Regions from separate parts of the Bradyrhizobium sp. MI1.10 genome, predicted to be linked through region 2. Evidence: riboswitches for the same ligand, from Rfam matches in the RefSeq annotation. Region 2 holds a riboswitch; the other holds the start of a gene.

Region 1 (7,431 bases), on a different contig from region 2:
CGCCATATAGGCCGCGTGCGGCCCGCCATACCCCATCGGCACGCCAAAACGTTGCGCCGAGCCGATGGCGATGTCGGCGCCGAGCTCGCCGGGCGAGGCGAGCACTGTCAGCGCCAGCAGATCGGCAGCGATGATCGCAAGCGCGCCCTTGGCCTTCAGGCTGGCGATCGCGGGCCTGAGGTCGCGCACAGCGCCTGACGAGCCCGGGTATTGCAGCAGCGCGCCAAGCACGTCCGTCTTGTCGAGATCGGTGAGGGGATCACCGACGACCAGGGTCCAGCCCAGCGGCTCCGCGCGGGTGCGCATCACGGCGAGTGTCTGCGGATGCACGTCCTTGTCGACGAAAAAGGCCTTTGCTTCGACCCGCGAGTGCCGCTCCGCGAGCGCCATCGCTTCGGCGGCCGCGGTGGCTTCGTCGAGCAGCGAGGCGTTCGCGACGTCGAGCCCGGTGAGGTCGCAGATCATGGTCTGGAAGTTGAGCAGCGCCTCGAGCCGGCCCTGGCTGATCTCGGGCTGGTAGGGCGTGTACGCCGTGTACCAGGCCGGGTTCTCCAAGATGTTGCGCTGGATCACCGCAGGCAAGATCGTGCCGGAATAGCCCTGGCCAATCAACGAAGTGAAGACCTGGTTCTGGGCGGCGAGTTCGGCCATATGCGCGATCGCCTCGGTCTCGCTGAGCGGCTTGCCGAGATCGAGTGGGGCGGCCTGCCGGATCGAAGCGGGAAGCGTCTGCGCCATCAGCGCATCGACGCTGTTCGCGCCGACGGCCTCGAGCATCGCGGTGACGTCGCGCGTGGAGGGGCCGATGTGGCGGCGAACGAAGCTGCTGGTGTCGCCGTTGGATTTGCGGTGTGCGGTCATCATGGGTCCTCGCTTCAGATGTTCTTGTCGCCGTCATACCCCGCCTAGTGCGCACTTGCGCACGGGGGCGGGGCATCCAGTAAACGCAGCCGCTTCGGCTAGGGCCGATGGGCCGCGGCGTACTGGATCGTCCGCCTTCGCGGACGATGACACCGAATATGAGGTCAGAGTTCGCATCATCTCACGCCGTGTGGGCCTTGTACGCCGCTTCGTCCATTAGACCGCCGAGCTCGCTCTTGTCGGCCATCTTGATCTTGAAGAACCACGCCTTGCCCTGCGCGTCCGAGTTTACCAGCGCCGGCTCGCTCGCGAGCTCGGGGTTGGTCTCGAGCACCTCACCGCTAACAGGCGCGTAGACGTCCGATGCGGCCTTGACGGACTCCACGACGGCGGCGGGTTCGGCCTTCTTCAGCGTGCGGCCGAGCTTGGGCAATTCGATGAACACGACGTCGCCGAGCTGCGATTGCGCGTAGTCGGTGATGCCGACGGTGGCGACATCGCCGTCGATCGCGAGCCATTCGTGGTCGGTGGTGTACAGCGTCATGGTCATTTTCTCAGTCCTCAGCGTTTGTAGGTGTTTTTCACGAAGGGCATGGCGGCGATTTGCACGGCCAGGCGTTGGCCGCGCACCTCGGCGAAGAGTTTTGTGTCGAGCGCGCTCAGGCTCGTGGGCACATAGCCCATCGCGACCGGCGCATTCAGGCTCGGGCCGAAGCCGCCCGAGGTGACCTTTCCGATCGGCTCGCTGGAGGTTGCGTCCGCAAACAGCAGCGCGCCCTCGCGCACCGGCGCGCGGCCCTCGGTGCGCAGGCCGACACGGCGGCGGGATGCGCCGTGATCGAAATGAGCGAGAATCTTTTCCGCGCCGGGGAAGCCGCCGGCACGCGCGCCGCCGGTGCGGCGACTCTTCTGCACCGACCATTCCAGTGCGGCCTCGACCGGCGTGGTCGCGGTATCGATGTCGTGGCCGTAAAGACAAAGCCCGCCTTCGAGCCGCAGGCTGTCACGGGCGCCGAGCCCGATCGGCATGACGTCCGGATTGTCCAGCAGGGCCCTGGCGAGCCGCTCGGCGCCGCCGGCAGGAACCGAAATCTCGAATCCGTCTTCGCCGGTATAGCCGGAGCGCGAGACGAAGCAGTCGAGGCCGGCGACCTTGTGCGGGCCCGAATCCATGAACTTCATGGCGGGCGCCTCTGCACATAATTTCGCCAGCACGGATTCCGCCTTCGGCCCTTGCAGCGCGATCAGCGCGCGGTCGGCCAGCGAATCGATGACGCAGGCGTCGGACAGATTCGCGCGCAGATGCGCCTCGTCCTCGGCCTTGCAGGCGGCGTTGACGACCAGGAACAGGTGATCGCCGAAATTGGCGACCATCAGATCGTCCAGAATCCCGCCCTCGGCATTGGTGAACTGGGCGTAGCGCTGCCGGCCCGGCGCGATCGCCAAAATATCCTGCGGCACCAGCCGTTCCAGCGCGCGGGCGGCGTCCTCGACCTTGCCCGATCTCGGCCTGAGTGCGATCTGGCCCATGTGAGAGACGTCGAACAGGCCGGCTGCGTTGCGGGTATGAAGGTGCTCTTTCAGGACTCCGGCCGGATATTGCACCGGCATGTCATAGCCCGCGAACGGCACCATCTTGCCGCCGAGCGAGACATGCAGGTCGTAAAGAGGGGTGCGTTTCAGGGAGTCTTCGTCGTCACGCGCAAGCATCGGGGGGCCCTCGGCGGTTCCCCGGGAACGATTTCCCGTGGACACCAGTCGAAGCCCCATCTGTCGCTGTGCCTGAGAGTATTATCCCGTCGGCGGACGCCATCCGGGTTAAGCCGGTCGGCGCCTCTTTCCAGATGCTGTCAAAGCCACGCGGTCCTTTTGCCTGAGAGTTTCCGGGGCGGTTGCTCCTTCGGCGCCGGCACCAGGTGCCGGTCTCTCCCGACGTGGCCGTACGATACAGATAGGTAAAGACCACAGGCCGGCCAAGCCTGTCAACGCGGCATCGGCGGCTTTCCAACGGGATTGCGCATCTGCGGCAACGCCTTGATCTGTCTGCACAGTTTCTGGACAGCGAAGCTGGCCTTGTCTAAAAGCGCTTTGACCCGCAGATATCAGCCTAAACTCGCGGTTTGGATGGCTGGAAGGCGGGTACAAGCACACCCGATTGGATGAACATGAGCGGCGTCAACGAGATCAGGTCGACCTTTCTGAACTTCTTTGCCGAGAACGGCCACGAGATCGTGTCGTCCTCGCCATTGGTGCCGCGCAACGATCCGACGTTGATGTTCACCAATGCCGGCATGGTGCAGTTCAAGAACGTCTTCACCGGCGTCGAGAAGCGGCCCTATCAGCGCGCCACCACCTCGCAGAAATGCGTGCGCGCCGGCGGCAAGCACAACGACCTCGACAATGTCGGCTACACCGCGCGCCATCTCACCTTCTTCGAGATGCTCGGCAACTTCTCGTTCGGCGACTATTTCAAGGAGCGCGCGATCGAGCTGGCCTGGAAGCTGATCACCAAGGAATACGGGCTCAAGAAGGACAAGCTGCTCGTCACGGTCTATCACACCGACGACGAGGCGGCCGGACTGTGGAAGAAGATCGCCGGCTTCTCCGAGGATCGCATTATCCGCATCCCGACCTCGGACAATTTCTGGGCGATGGGCGACACCGGCCCGTGCGGCCCGTGCTCGGAGATCTTCATCGATCGCGGCGAGCACATCTGGGGCGGGCCTCCGGGCTCGCCGGAGGAGGACGGCGATCGCTTCCTCGAATTCTGGAATCTGGTGTTCATGCAGTACGAGCAGGTGACGAAGGAGGAGCGCGTGCCGCTGCCGCGTCCCTCGATCGACACCGGCATGGGGCTGGAGCGCATGGCCTGCATCATGCAGGGCGTCGACAGCGTGTTCGAGACCGACCTGTTCCGTCATTTGATCGACGCGACCGCGTCGGCTCTCGGAAGCGGACCGGACAAGAAGACCGTGGCCTCGTTCCGCGTCATCGCCGACCATCTGCGTTCGTCGGCCTTCCTGGTCGCCGACGGCGTGCTGCCCTCGAACGAGGGCCGCGGCTATGTGCTGCGCCGGATCATGCGCCGCGCGATGCGCCATGCGCAGCTGCTCGGTGCGCAAGAACCGCTGATGCATCGCCTGGTCTGGGCGCTGGTGCGCGAGATGGGCCAGGCCTATCCCGATCTGATGCGCGCGGAAAATTTGATCGAGGAAACGCTGCGGCTGGAAGAGACCCGCTTCCGCAAGACGCTGACGCGCGGCCTCGCCATTCTCGACGAGAAGAGCGCTTCCTTAAAGAAGGGCGACATGTTCGACGGCGACGTCGCCTTCACGCTGTACGACACCTATGGCTTCCCGCTCGATTTGACGCAGGACGCGCTGAAGTCGCGCGGCATCAGCGTCGACCAGGCCTCCTTCACCGACGCGATGGAGCGTCAGAAGGCCAAGGCGCGCGAATCCTGGAAGGGGTCTGGCGAAGCGGCTTCCGAGGCGATCTGGTTCCCGCTGCGTGAGAAGCTCGGCGCAACCGAATTCCTGGGTTACGAGACCGAGAGCGCCGAAGGCGTGGTGACCGCGCTGGTCAAGGACGGCAAGGAAGCCACGAGTCTCAAGGCCGGCGACACCGGCGCGATCGTGCTGAACCAGACGCCGTTCTACGCGGAGTCGGGCGGCCAGGTCGGCGACACCGGCGTATTGACGGGCGAGGGCGGCATCAAATTCCGCGTCACCGATACGCAGAAGAAGCTCGGCGATTTCTTCGTTCACGTCGGCACGGTCGAGAGCGGCGAGCTGAAGCTCGGCACCCCCCTGCAGCTCGAAGTGGATCACGGCAGGCGCTTTTCGATCCGCGCGCATCACTCGGCCACGCATCTCATCCACGAGGCGCTGCGCCAGGTGCTCGGCGATCACATCGCCCAGCGCGGCTCGATGGTCGCGCCGGATCGGCTGCGTTTCGACTTCGTGCATCCGAAGCCGATCACGGCGGAAGAGCTCGCGCGCGTCGAGGACATCGCCAACGAGGTGGTGCTGGAGAATGACGAAGTCTCGACCCGCGTCATGGGCGTGGACGAGGCCCGCGAGGCCGGCGCACGCGCGCTGTTCGGCGAGAAATATGGCGACGAGGTTCGCGTCGTCTCGATGGGCCGGACCGCGCGCGAGCGCGGCACCAACGCGCTCGGCTGGTCGGTCGAACTGTGCGGCGGCACGCATGTCAAGCGCACCGGCGATATCGGCCTGATCACGCTGACCGGCGAGAGCGCGGTTGCCTCCGGCGTGCGCCGCATCGAGGCGCTGACCGGCAACTACGCGCGCAAGCACGCCAACGAGACCATGGCGCTGGCGAAGACGGCGGCCAACGAACTGCGCACCTCGATCGACGACGTCCCGGCGCGCATCAGTGCCCTGATGGAGGAGCGCAAGAAGCTCGAGCGCGAACTCTCCGACGCCCGCAAGAAACTCGCGATGGGCGGCGGTGCGGCTGCGAACAACGGCGCGGTCTCCGGTGTGCGCGAGGTCGGCGACGTCAAGCTGATGGCGCGCGCGGTCGAGGGCATCGAGATGAAGGATCTCAAGAGCCTTGCCGACGACGGCAAGAAGCAGATCGGCTCCGGCGTCGTCGCCATCGTCGGCGTCACCGAGGACGGCAAGGCCGGCGTCGTGGTCGGCGTCACCGCTGACCTCACCTCGCGCTTCAATGCGGTCAATCTGGTGAAGGTCGCCTCCGAGGCGCTCGGCGGCAAGGGCGGCGGCGGGCGGCCCGACATGGCGCAGGCCGGCGGCCCCGATGGTGCGAATGCGGCCGCGGCGCTCACGGCGATCGAAAAAGCCATGACTGAACAAAAATCGGCCGGCGCGTAAGCAGGTGCGCCCCGTTCCGCGAGGACGTGGCTCCACCGATCCCAATCTGAGGGATCGCCTCTACGAATTGCTGGAGCACGATCCGCTGGCCTACTCGGTCGGATCGCGCTTCATCCAGCTGGTCATCGGCGTCATCGTGCTCGACGTCGCTGCGATGATTCTTGCCTCGGTGCCGGAGCTGGACGCGCAGTTCGGCGCGCTGTTCGCGGTCATCTCCATCCTCTCCGTGATCGTGTTCGCGCTGGAATATGCCGCGCGCCTGTGGACGGTGGCGGGCCATACTCAGCGCACGGCGTCCGCGCTGTCCGACCGGCTCAGCTATGTCTTCTCCGCACTCGGCATCATCGACCTGCTCGCGTTCCTGCCGGCTGCGATCGTGCTCGCCACCGGCCGGCATGCGACGCTGGCAGCCCTCGGCGTGCTGCCGTTCTTCAAGCTGGTGCGGTACTCGCCGGCGATGCGTTCGCTGCTCGCGGCCGTGCACGCCGAGCGGCGGGCGCTGATCGGCTGCATCGTCATCCTGATCGGCGCGGTTCTGACGTTTGCCTCGCTGCTCTACGCCATCGAGCGCGACGTGCAGCCCGACAAGCTCGGCACCATTCCGCAGGCAATGTGGTGGGCGATCGTGACGCTCGGCACCGTCGGCTATGGCGACGTCGTGCCGGTAACGGCGCTCGGCAAGTTCATCTCCGTCTTCACCATCATCAGCGGATTTGCCATGATCGCGCTGCCGGTCGCGATCATCTCGACGGCCTTTGCGGAAGAGGTGAAGCGGCGCGACTTCGTGGTCACCTGGGGCATGCTGGCGCGGGTGCCGCTGTTCTCGCATCTCAGCGCATCCGAAATTGCCGACATCATGCGGCTGCTGCGGGCGCGCACCATCGAGCAGGGCGAGATATTGGTGCGGCGGGGCGATGCGGCTTCGTCGATGTACTTCATCACCGCCGGCGAGGTCGAGATCGCGCTGCCGAACCAGCAGGTGCGGCTCGCGGATGGCACCTTCTTCGGCGAGATCGCGCTGCTGCACAAGACAAAACGCAGCGGCACGGTGACGGCGACACGCAAGACCCGGCTGCTGGTGCTCGACGCCCAGGACTTTCACGCCCTGATCGAACGCATGCCGACGCTCGCCGCGCACGTCCACAACACGGCGAAGGCGCGGCTGGAGGGCAGCGGCGACCTTGCCGTGGCGGAGCTGGCGCAGGCGGAGCGCGAAGGCACCGACCGCTGAGGGCTCAACCCTTCTTCAGGAAGACGTAGTCGGCCGAGTAGGGCACACTTTGAAAGTTGCCGGCTTTTTCGCAAGGGCCGTCGTCCAACCAGCCGCCGTGCGTATGAATACGCTGGACCGTCGTGACATCGCCGAGGACGCCGCTGCCGCGGCGGGAGGTCACCTCCAATTTGAGCCACGGGATGTCCGTGGTCTTGCCCGACGCGTTGCCGATCGCCAGTCTGCCGGTCATCTTGCCCACCACGGCGCTGCCGTCGGCGTGCTCCCAGTTCGGCCCGGCATAGTGCCGGCCAACCGTCTTGCCCTCGGACAGCAGCGTCGCGATCGGCTCGCGGAAGGCCCAGGCGAGCTTGCCGTCGGTGCCGGCCTTGCACTCGTAGACCTGCGCGCCCTCGGCGTGGACGCTGAGCACGACTGTCTCGCCGGGCGCGGCGATAGCGTCGGGGAGCGGGTCGGCGGCGAATGCGGGCGTGCTGGTCA
Region 2 (7,431 bases):
CGAGCGTCCTGCGACCCAGCGCGGTGCCGACAGTTGCACGCCAATGTTGAAAAGGGCCCACGCCATCATCCACACAGCCCCTGCAAGGACAAGAGCGACCGATGTCAAAACCAGCTCGCGGCTCAACGCCACCGCGGCAAGCGCGCCCCCCATCGACAGTGCGCAGGCGCGGATTGCTGCCTCACCGCTCATGCGCTTCCGCACTTCGGGTACATTTAGTGCTCCGATCACCGCGCCAAGGCCAAACGCGCTGAGCGTAATCCCGTACGTCTGGGCATCGCCTCGGAGGAGATCGCGCGCGACTAACGGCATCAGTGCGATAATTGCGCCGCCGATCACGCCCGTGATCATGGAGCGGATCAGAACAATTTTGATCGGGGGCGAATTAGCGATGTAGCGCACCCCCGAAACGATGGCACGATTTAGCTTTTCGGGGGGGGGATACGAGGGCTCGGAAATTCGCTTCCACAAGAATAGCGTAACAAGCAGCGGCAGATATAGCAACGCGTTCAACGCGAAGGAAGCTACTGCGCCCGCTATCACAACCACAATGCCGCCAATCGCCGGTCCGACGCTGCGCGCGATATTGTAGCTGATACTGTTCAGCGCGACCGCCGCTGGAAGTGCTTCCGCTGGCACCTGCTCGCTAACGGAGGACTGCCAAGCAGGATCCATCAGAGCCACGCCGCTGCCGATTACGAAACACAATAGCAGCAAGAGGTCCGGCGTGATCAGGCCGCGCCAGGCAAGTGTCGTCAGCGCGGTCGCACCAGCGAGCGAGATGCCGAGGGAGACGAGCATCACGATGCGACGGTCATACATGTCAGCAATCGCGCCGGCCGGCATCGAGATCAGCATAACGGGCAGCAACAACGCAGTCTGGACTAGCGCAACTTTGTCGGCCGACGATGTCATCTGAGTCATCGCCCACGCCGCGCCGACGCTCCGAATCAGGGCGCCCAGGTTCGCAAGCAGACTTGCCAACCAGATGCGCCGGAAAGTGAGGTGGCGGAACGGCGCAGTGATGCCTTCAGCGCTGAACGTCCGAGACTTGGGAGAATAAGTCATCTCGCTTGCTGCCTTGCCTCCGATGAATTGAAGAGAGGATCCGAAATCGGTTGCTGAACGGGTGCGCGGCCCTGTTTAATTTGTGCCGCATGCGCGTGCGAAAAGCCTTAAGAGAGCCAAGCTTGCTCCGAGCTTTCGCTGTGGTGTTGTCCCTAGTCACTCCGTGCGACATGCCAGCGGCTTCGGCCAGCTGTGGCGCGCACTTAATGGCGCCAGAGGCTGCATTCTCTGAGATAGGTATTGATCCCGAACAGTGGATTTTATCGTGGCCGGCTGTGGGAAGCGAGCTGCTGCGTTAGCCGGGCCGCGGATGAACCGCCGCCGATTTCTTGAGATTCGCATCGTCTCGTCAGAGTGGAAGGGCAGCAACCATTGAAGGCATGCAGGCGGACGTCCTGCCCGCTAAACCGGTCTGCAAAAGGTTCACTTACCGATATACTACAAGATCGATATGGCAGTTTGCAGCGTTTTCCCCGCATTGAGCGATGAAAAAGCGCGCTACGCGAGGTGTGCTGGGCAAGGCGCCAACCTCTATTCGGTAAACGTTTGCCAGGTCCTCCGCGATCGAGTTAGTCAGCTCGCTCGCGCCACAAGGCTCAAGCGATAGACAACCAGCGCCGCGAATCTGGGTGAGAAGCTGCTCGAGTTGGGAATTGCACCTCTTGCGCAAATGTCTGCGCTCGCTTCGTAGCGTACCGGCGGCAGTGCGCTTACCTGATCTGGCGATGGACAAACGAGGACAAGCAGATTCGCTTGGCGAGATACGCTTCAATCCTCGGATGGAGCCTCGATTGGAATAGCAAAGCCGGCTTTTACCCGGTCCATCACCACCATCGTCTTGAAGCCTTTGATATCAGGGTTCTCACGGAAGAATCGCCGGGTGAACTGCTCATAGTCGTCCATGGTGCGTGCGGTAATGTACAAGACAAAATCAGCATCGCCTGTAACGTAAAACCCATTGACGACTTCAACCGACGATTTGATAGCCTTTTTGAATCGATCAATTATGTCCGAGCGCTCGCGCTCCAAGGTCACCAGCACAAGCATCTGAATAGGTCGTCCTACCGCCTTCGCCGAGACGATGGAAACGTCGGCCTCGATGATGCCGTCCGAGCGAAGCCGCTTTAGTCTGCGTTGACACGCGGTAGCCGAAAGCCCGGCCAGTTCGCCAATCGCCTCGGATGTCAAACGGTTATTCTTTTGCACAATCTCGAGGATGTGAGCGTCGATTCGGTCGTATTGCATAACCGGCTCCGGGCCTGAGAGGAAATTCTGCAACGAGTTGTAGCTTGACGCAGAAAAACATCTCTAAGTGGGGAAATCTCATCGAAAAGCATCATTACGACACCAGTATCGTCCATCCGTCGGCAATTTCAACAAATATGCGCCGCGTGACTTGCAAAATGATCTTTGAAAGGCCTCGCTCCTGCTACTCAGACGCACCGCGAAGATCACAGCGGCGAAATAGAATAAGAGTTGCCGTGGATCCACTGGCGTTCGGTGCCGGTATGACGTCGGCCCTCGAGTGCGATGGGCCTCTTTGTCGATGACGACAAGTTCGTTGCCCGGGAATATCTTTCTGCTCGGTCATGCAGAGATCCGCAACTCTCTTGCCTGGCATCAATCCGTAAGCGGTTATACGGATGATGGTTGCGTCACATGGAGGCTGTTGAAGTCGACGGCGCCAAGTGGCTCATCGAGATCCTCGTCTGAGCAATTAAGTTCTCGGGTCCTAAGCCGGTGAGGGTAACGTGTTCGTATGATAGGACTGCAAGATCCTGCTGTGGCGCAGTCAAGCGATATGCCCCCGGCTTTGATGGCGCCGGGAGCATGGTTTTGTCGAACTGAATAAGGCTAAACGCCTATCAGGCCGCGGATCGGCTCAGCCGAACTTTACTATCATCTGTCGCAATGACGTCCGCGACCATCTCAGCTGTGACCGCGGCTAATGTCCAGCCGAGATGACCATGACCCGTGTTGTAGAAGATATTCGGCCTTTTACCTCGGCCGACCCTCGGCATCATGCTGGGTGTCATAGGACGCAAGCCTGCCCATGGCACCACCTGCGCGGTGGACGCATCCGGAAAAGATCGCTCTACCCAGCGCACCAGAGGCTTGATTCGGTCCCAGCGGATGTCGCGGTTCTCGCCGTTGAACTCGGCGGTCCCCGCGACGCGGAAGCGATCTTCTCCTAACCGGCTGGTCACTATCTTGGTGGCCTCGTCGAGCAGGCTGACACGGGGCGCAGCCTTTTGGCTCGCTTCGTCCCCGAGCTCGACCGTGATGGAGTATCCCTTGACGGGATAAATGTTTATCTTGTCCCCCAGCATTGAAGCAATGCGTCGGCTGCCGACCCCAGCGCAGACCACCGCTCTTTCAGCTTTAAGTTCCTCCCTCAGCGGGCCTTCTTCCCAGCGCACGACCACACCGTCTCGATCGGCTTGCATGCCGCAGATCTCCGCACCAAAGACGAAGCGCACGCCCCTTCGCTCGCAAGCCGCAGCGAGACCGCGGGTGAACTTGTGAATGTCGCCCGTTGAGTCAGATGGGGTAAAGAAACCACCGTAATACTGGTCACGCAGCGCTGGCTCTATCGCGAGCATTTCGGAGGGCGTCACGGAGCGACGATCCAATCCACCCTGCAGCAGCAACTGGTTCACGCGAGAAGCCGCATCGAAGTCGGCCTTACTCGAATAAACGTGTAATATTCCTCGCCGCTCCAAGTCGAAAGCGATGCTCTCCCGATCGGCAAGGTCAAACAGATGTTGCCGCGCCGCTATCGCCAGCTTTGTCGTTTCGATCGTATTGCGACGGTAATGGCGGATCTGGCCTACGAACTCCGCCAGCCAAGTATATTTGTGAAAACTGGGGCTTGGGTTCAGCAGCAATGGTGCGTCCTTGCGCAGCATCCACCTCAAGCCTTTTACGATCGTTGCGGCGTTATTCCAGACTTCGGCATTGCTTGCCGATAATTGACCGCCATTGGCAAACGAAGTGTCCATCGCGGGATAACGCTGGCGGTCAAAGATAGTGACCGAATAGCCGCGGCAGGCCAAGGCATAGGCTGTTGTAACTCCGGTGATACCGGATCCGATAATGATGATCGTGCTCATCGTATGCTCCAAGACAGGGATGAACGAACGGCGAAATGGCTTTCGCCATCACTCCGTCCCCAAATCTGTCCGTGCGCCTGAGAGCTTTCTCCGCAATCCTAGTGGATAACGGTCCCCTTCGGTGGGTGCCGACTGGCACCTCTCTCCAGATTGTCCTCGGTGTGCGGTCCTGGGCCTGAGAGTTTCCTTGGGGGGGTGCTCCGTCGGCGGCCATGTGCCTGTCGGGTCATCGCACTCTCCCGCACACCATCGTCAGACACGAGAACAATCTCAGACGTACTCACTACATGTCAAGCCAAGACGCATCGTTGAAGCTCGAAAATCGGCGGTGCAAGCGATGCTCGATAATGTTGCGCTGGCCAACCGTCCGATCACCAGCTGGTTGCCGCTAAGATCGCTGTGGTGGCCTAGCGTGTGACGATCATATCCGCTGGATGTCTCACCGGTTTTGAACAAGCTGTTGCTACAGAACGCAGCAATACTGCGATCTACACAAAAAAACGCACAATGTGAGCGTGGGGCAGCTCTAATAAATACATGGTGATGTAGGTCCTCCAACGCTGTGCGCGGCACGCATCTCTTTCAACGTCGAGTCAAAATGGACGTCTCCACCCCTGACTTCCTTGCTCTGCTGGCCGGAGAGTTCTGCAGCGCTCTGGCGTCGACGTTTCTCGCGTCTGGCAGTAGAATTGAGTCTTGCTTGGCGCGCGACGAACTGAGGTTCTCTGCTAATTCGGCGATCAACTCCGGCGATCTCCAAGTTGTGCGATTTCCCGTCGCTGCTCCGCCAAAGACGCCAGCCGATCACAAGACTCAGCTCGCGCGTTGCGCTATTCTGAGACTGTTCGGCCTGGGGTTGATCGGCTCTCAAACGCCTGCTCGCGCCTTACGAACTGGGATCTCAGCTCAAATAGCATGCTGTTTTCATATGAAGCCCAAAAGACGCGGGCGCCGAGTTGGGGATAGAGTTCGTACGCACTCGATCTGCGTTGAACTCGATGGAGAATCGCAGTGAGACATGCCGTCTTCGTCTTTTGCGTCGATCACGAAAGGGATCCGGTTGCGGGTCACGTTCTAGATGCCCTCAAGACCGAACGCACCCTTGTTCGAACGGGTTTAGAGAAAGCAGATTGGACTAATTCACTTGCCGCTCGGGTGCTGGCGCGAGCGCTATTGCGAACGTTCGATCACATGGACGAAGCGGTAAACTCCGTCCTTTGCATCGGTGGCGTTCACTTCGAACCAAGCTTTACGAGCGCCATATTGCAGTCACGCGACGAACCCCCGATAGCAGCAAGTCACGTCCTACCAAACCACTGGCTCGTGTCGGACGGCTATGACCAGGAAAGTCGTTTGGTCGATCTAAGAGCCTGCGTGCATTCGATCGTGGGTGGGATTCAAAGCATCGTGTACCACGATAAGCTGAAGGCTCCTTTCAAAGGTGTTGCTCGCCTGCTTGGAGAGGAACTCGGCGTCCCGATGCTTTCTCACAAGAAACTGCGCGCGGCTCTTTCAAATCATATCGAATGAGCCCGCGAAAGCTGTCATGTGCTGTCGGACCAGCATGTAAACTATCGGTCGCCCAGCGCTTGACGTATTTCTCTGGAGAAAAGCGATGAACGCTATTGGTTTTGGTTCGATTAGGACAATTCCGTACGATCCGTTTCCCCGGATCGAATACGAAGGCCGGGTCGAGCGCGCGCGGCGTTTGATGAAAGAGTATACTATAGACGCGCTTCTGGTGACGGCCGAACACAACTTGCGATATTTCGTTGGTGAGCCTAGCACGACGCCGCAGCAGACCACTCGGCCGCGATTTCTTCTTATTCTTTCGTCTGGTGAAGCTGTTGCAGTCGTTCCAGAGGGAATCGACCAGTTTTATAGAGAGACAACCTGGGTAAAAAATTGCCGGAGCTGGCCTAGTCCGAATCCGAAGGATGAGGGTGTGTCAGCACTTGCCCGAGCATTGCGTGAACTATTGCCAGAGCACGCCAGAATAGGCGTAGAGCTTGGCGCGGAGAGTAGGCTTGGCTTCCCTGTGGGAGATTTCTTGCGTGTTGCGGATGCGATCAAACCTCGGACGTTTGTCGATGCATCGGATCCGATTTTCACTCCCTTGCGAATGATCAAGTCTCCGTTAGAGGTCGACCGAATTCGAACTGTATGCGGGCTTGTTTCAGAGGCGTTTGAGAATCTGACACCGAAGCTGCGTCTGGGTATGACGGAACGAGAGGTGTGTCGCTTGTTCGAGGCCGAATGCTTCAGTCGCGGTGTCGAGAAGACGAGCAAGATCGTTGGTGTTTCTGGCCACGGAGGCTATACGCGGCCCTACGGTGTCCCGAGCGACAAAGTTCTGTCGGATGGAGACCTGCTGTTTATTGATGCGGGCTGTCTATTCGACTTTTATTGGAGCGACTTCGACCGACACTTTGCGTTCGGTGCACCTGATCCGCACACCCAGGATGCCTATCAAGTCGTTTGGGATGCCACCGAAGCGGGAATTGCCGCCGCTAAACCTGGCATTCCGATCTGTAGTGTCTGGAGTGCAATGTCAGCCGTACTAAATCGCTCAAACAATCGCGGTAAAGCCACGAACATCGGGCGAATGGGACACTCCATGGGTTTATGGATGCCGGAACTACCTTCGGTTCAACCGGACGATAAGACGATACTGAAGCCAGGCATGATCATTAATATTGAGCCAAGCACCTCCTATCCTTCGTATTTCGACGGATCACCGAAGCTGATGCTGCATGAAGAGGTCGTTGTCGTGACCGAAGCTGGCTCGCAATTACTCACTTCTCGTGCTTCTCGAACCATACCGGTGGTCGCCAAATAAAGAGACGGAAAGCCCGCAGCGGAAGGAAAAGCATGCAGAGTTGTCGCCGTAAGCCTCAAGCGGCCGGATACCAGCAAGCAATTCGGCGGTTTGTGGCAAGTTGGCGTTCAGGACGAGAGTGCAGAAGCCAACACGGCTCGCGCCCAATAGATGCAACGCCCAGCCATGACATTTCTACGATTTACTTCCCGCCTTCTCCATTCCAAAAAGTCAGAATGCGAGCAACTGCAGCAGAAAGTGCTCGGGGCCGCTCGAGGAGTGGTGCACGGAGACCCCGCCGCACACTATTGGCGCCGTATCGTAATGGATTAGTAAGTTGAGGTCTGACATGCATAGCGTTGAACAGTTCCGCGATCTGGAGCGTGAAGTAACCGCGTGGCGCCGCTATCTTCACGAGAATCCCGAGCTCGA

What was found. Region 2 has a riboswitch for glycine ahead of AC0L3K_RS36750 (D-amino acid dehydrogenase). Riboswitches for the same ligand answer to the same signal wherever they lie in the genome.
Region 1: another riboswitch for glycine. It lies ahead of gcvT (glycine cleavage system aminomethyltransferase GcvT); the one in region 2 lies ahead of AC0L3K_RS36750 (D-amino acid dehydrogenase).

Annotation. Positions count from the first base shown of each region.
Region 1 is NZ_JBVVPN010000003.1:89,093-96,523, reverse strand. It holds gene gcvP (aminomethyl-transferring glycine dehydrogenase) at 1-861, opposite strand, end outside; gene gcvH (glycine cleavage system protein GcvH) at 1,043-1,411, opposite strand; gene gcvT (glycine cleavage system aminomethyltransferase GcvT) at 1,423-2,571, opposite strand; glycine riboswitch at 2,714-2,803, opposite strand; gene alaS (alanine--tRNA ligase) at 3,027-5,720, shown strand; gene AC0L3K_RS04625 (cyclic nucleotide-gated ion channel) at 5,725-6,951, shown strand; gene AC0L3K_RS04620 (DUF3455 domain-containing protein) at 6,956-7,431, opposite strand, start outside.
Region 2 is NZ_JBVVPN010000064.1:2,555-9,985, reverse strand. It holds gene AC0L3K_RS36760 (MFS transporter) at 1-1,068, opposite strand, end outside; gene AC0L3K_RS36755 (Lrp/AsnC family transcriptional regulator) at 1,837-2,313, opposite strand; gene AC0L3K_RS36750 (D-amino acid dehydrogenase) at 2,934-4,181, opposite strand; glycine riboswitch at 4,244-4,333, opposite strand; glycine riboswitch at 4,336-4,433, opposite strand; gene AC0L3K_RS36745 (D-aminoacyl-tRNA deacylase) at 5,193-5,711, shown strand; gene AC0L3K_RS36740 (M24 family metallopeptidase) at 5,797-7,020, shown strand; gene AC0L3K_RS36735 (M20 aminoacylase family protein) at 7,349-7,431, shown strand, end outside.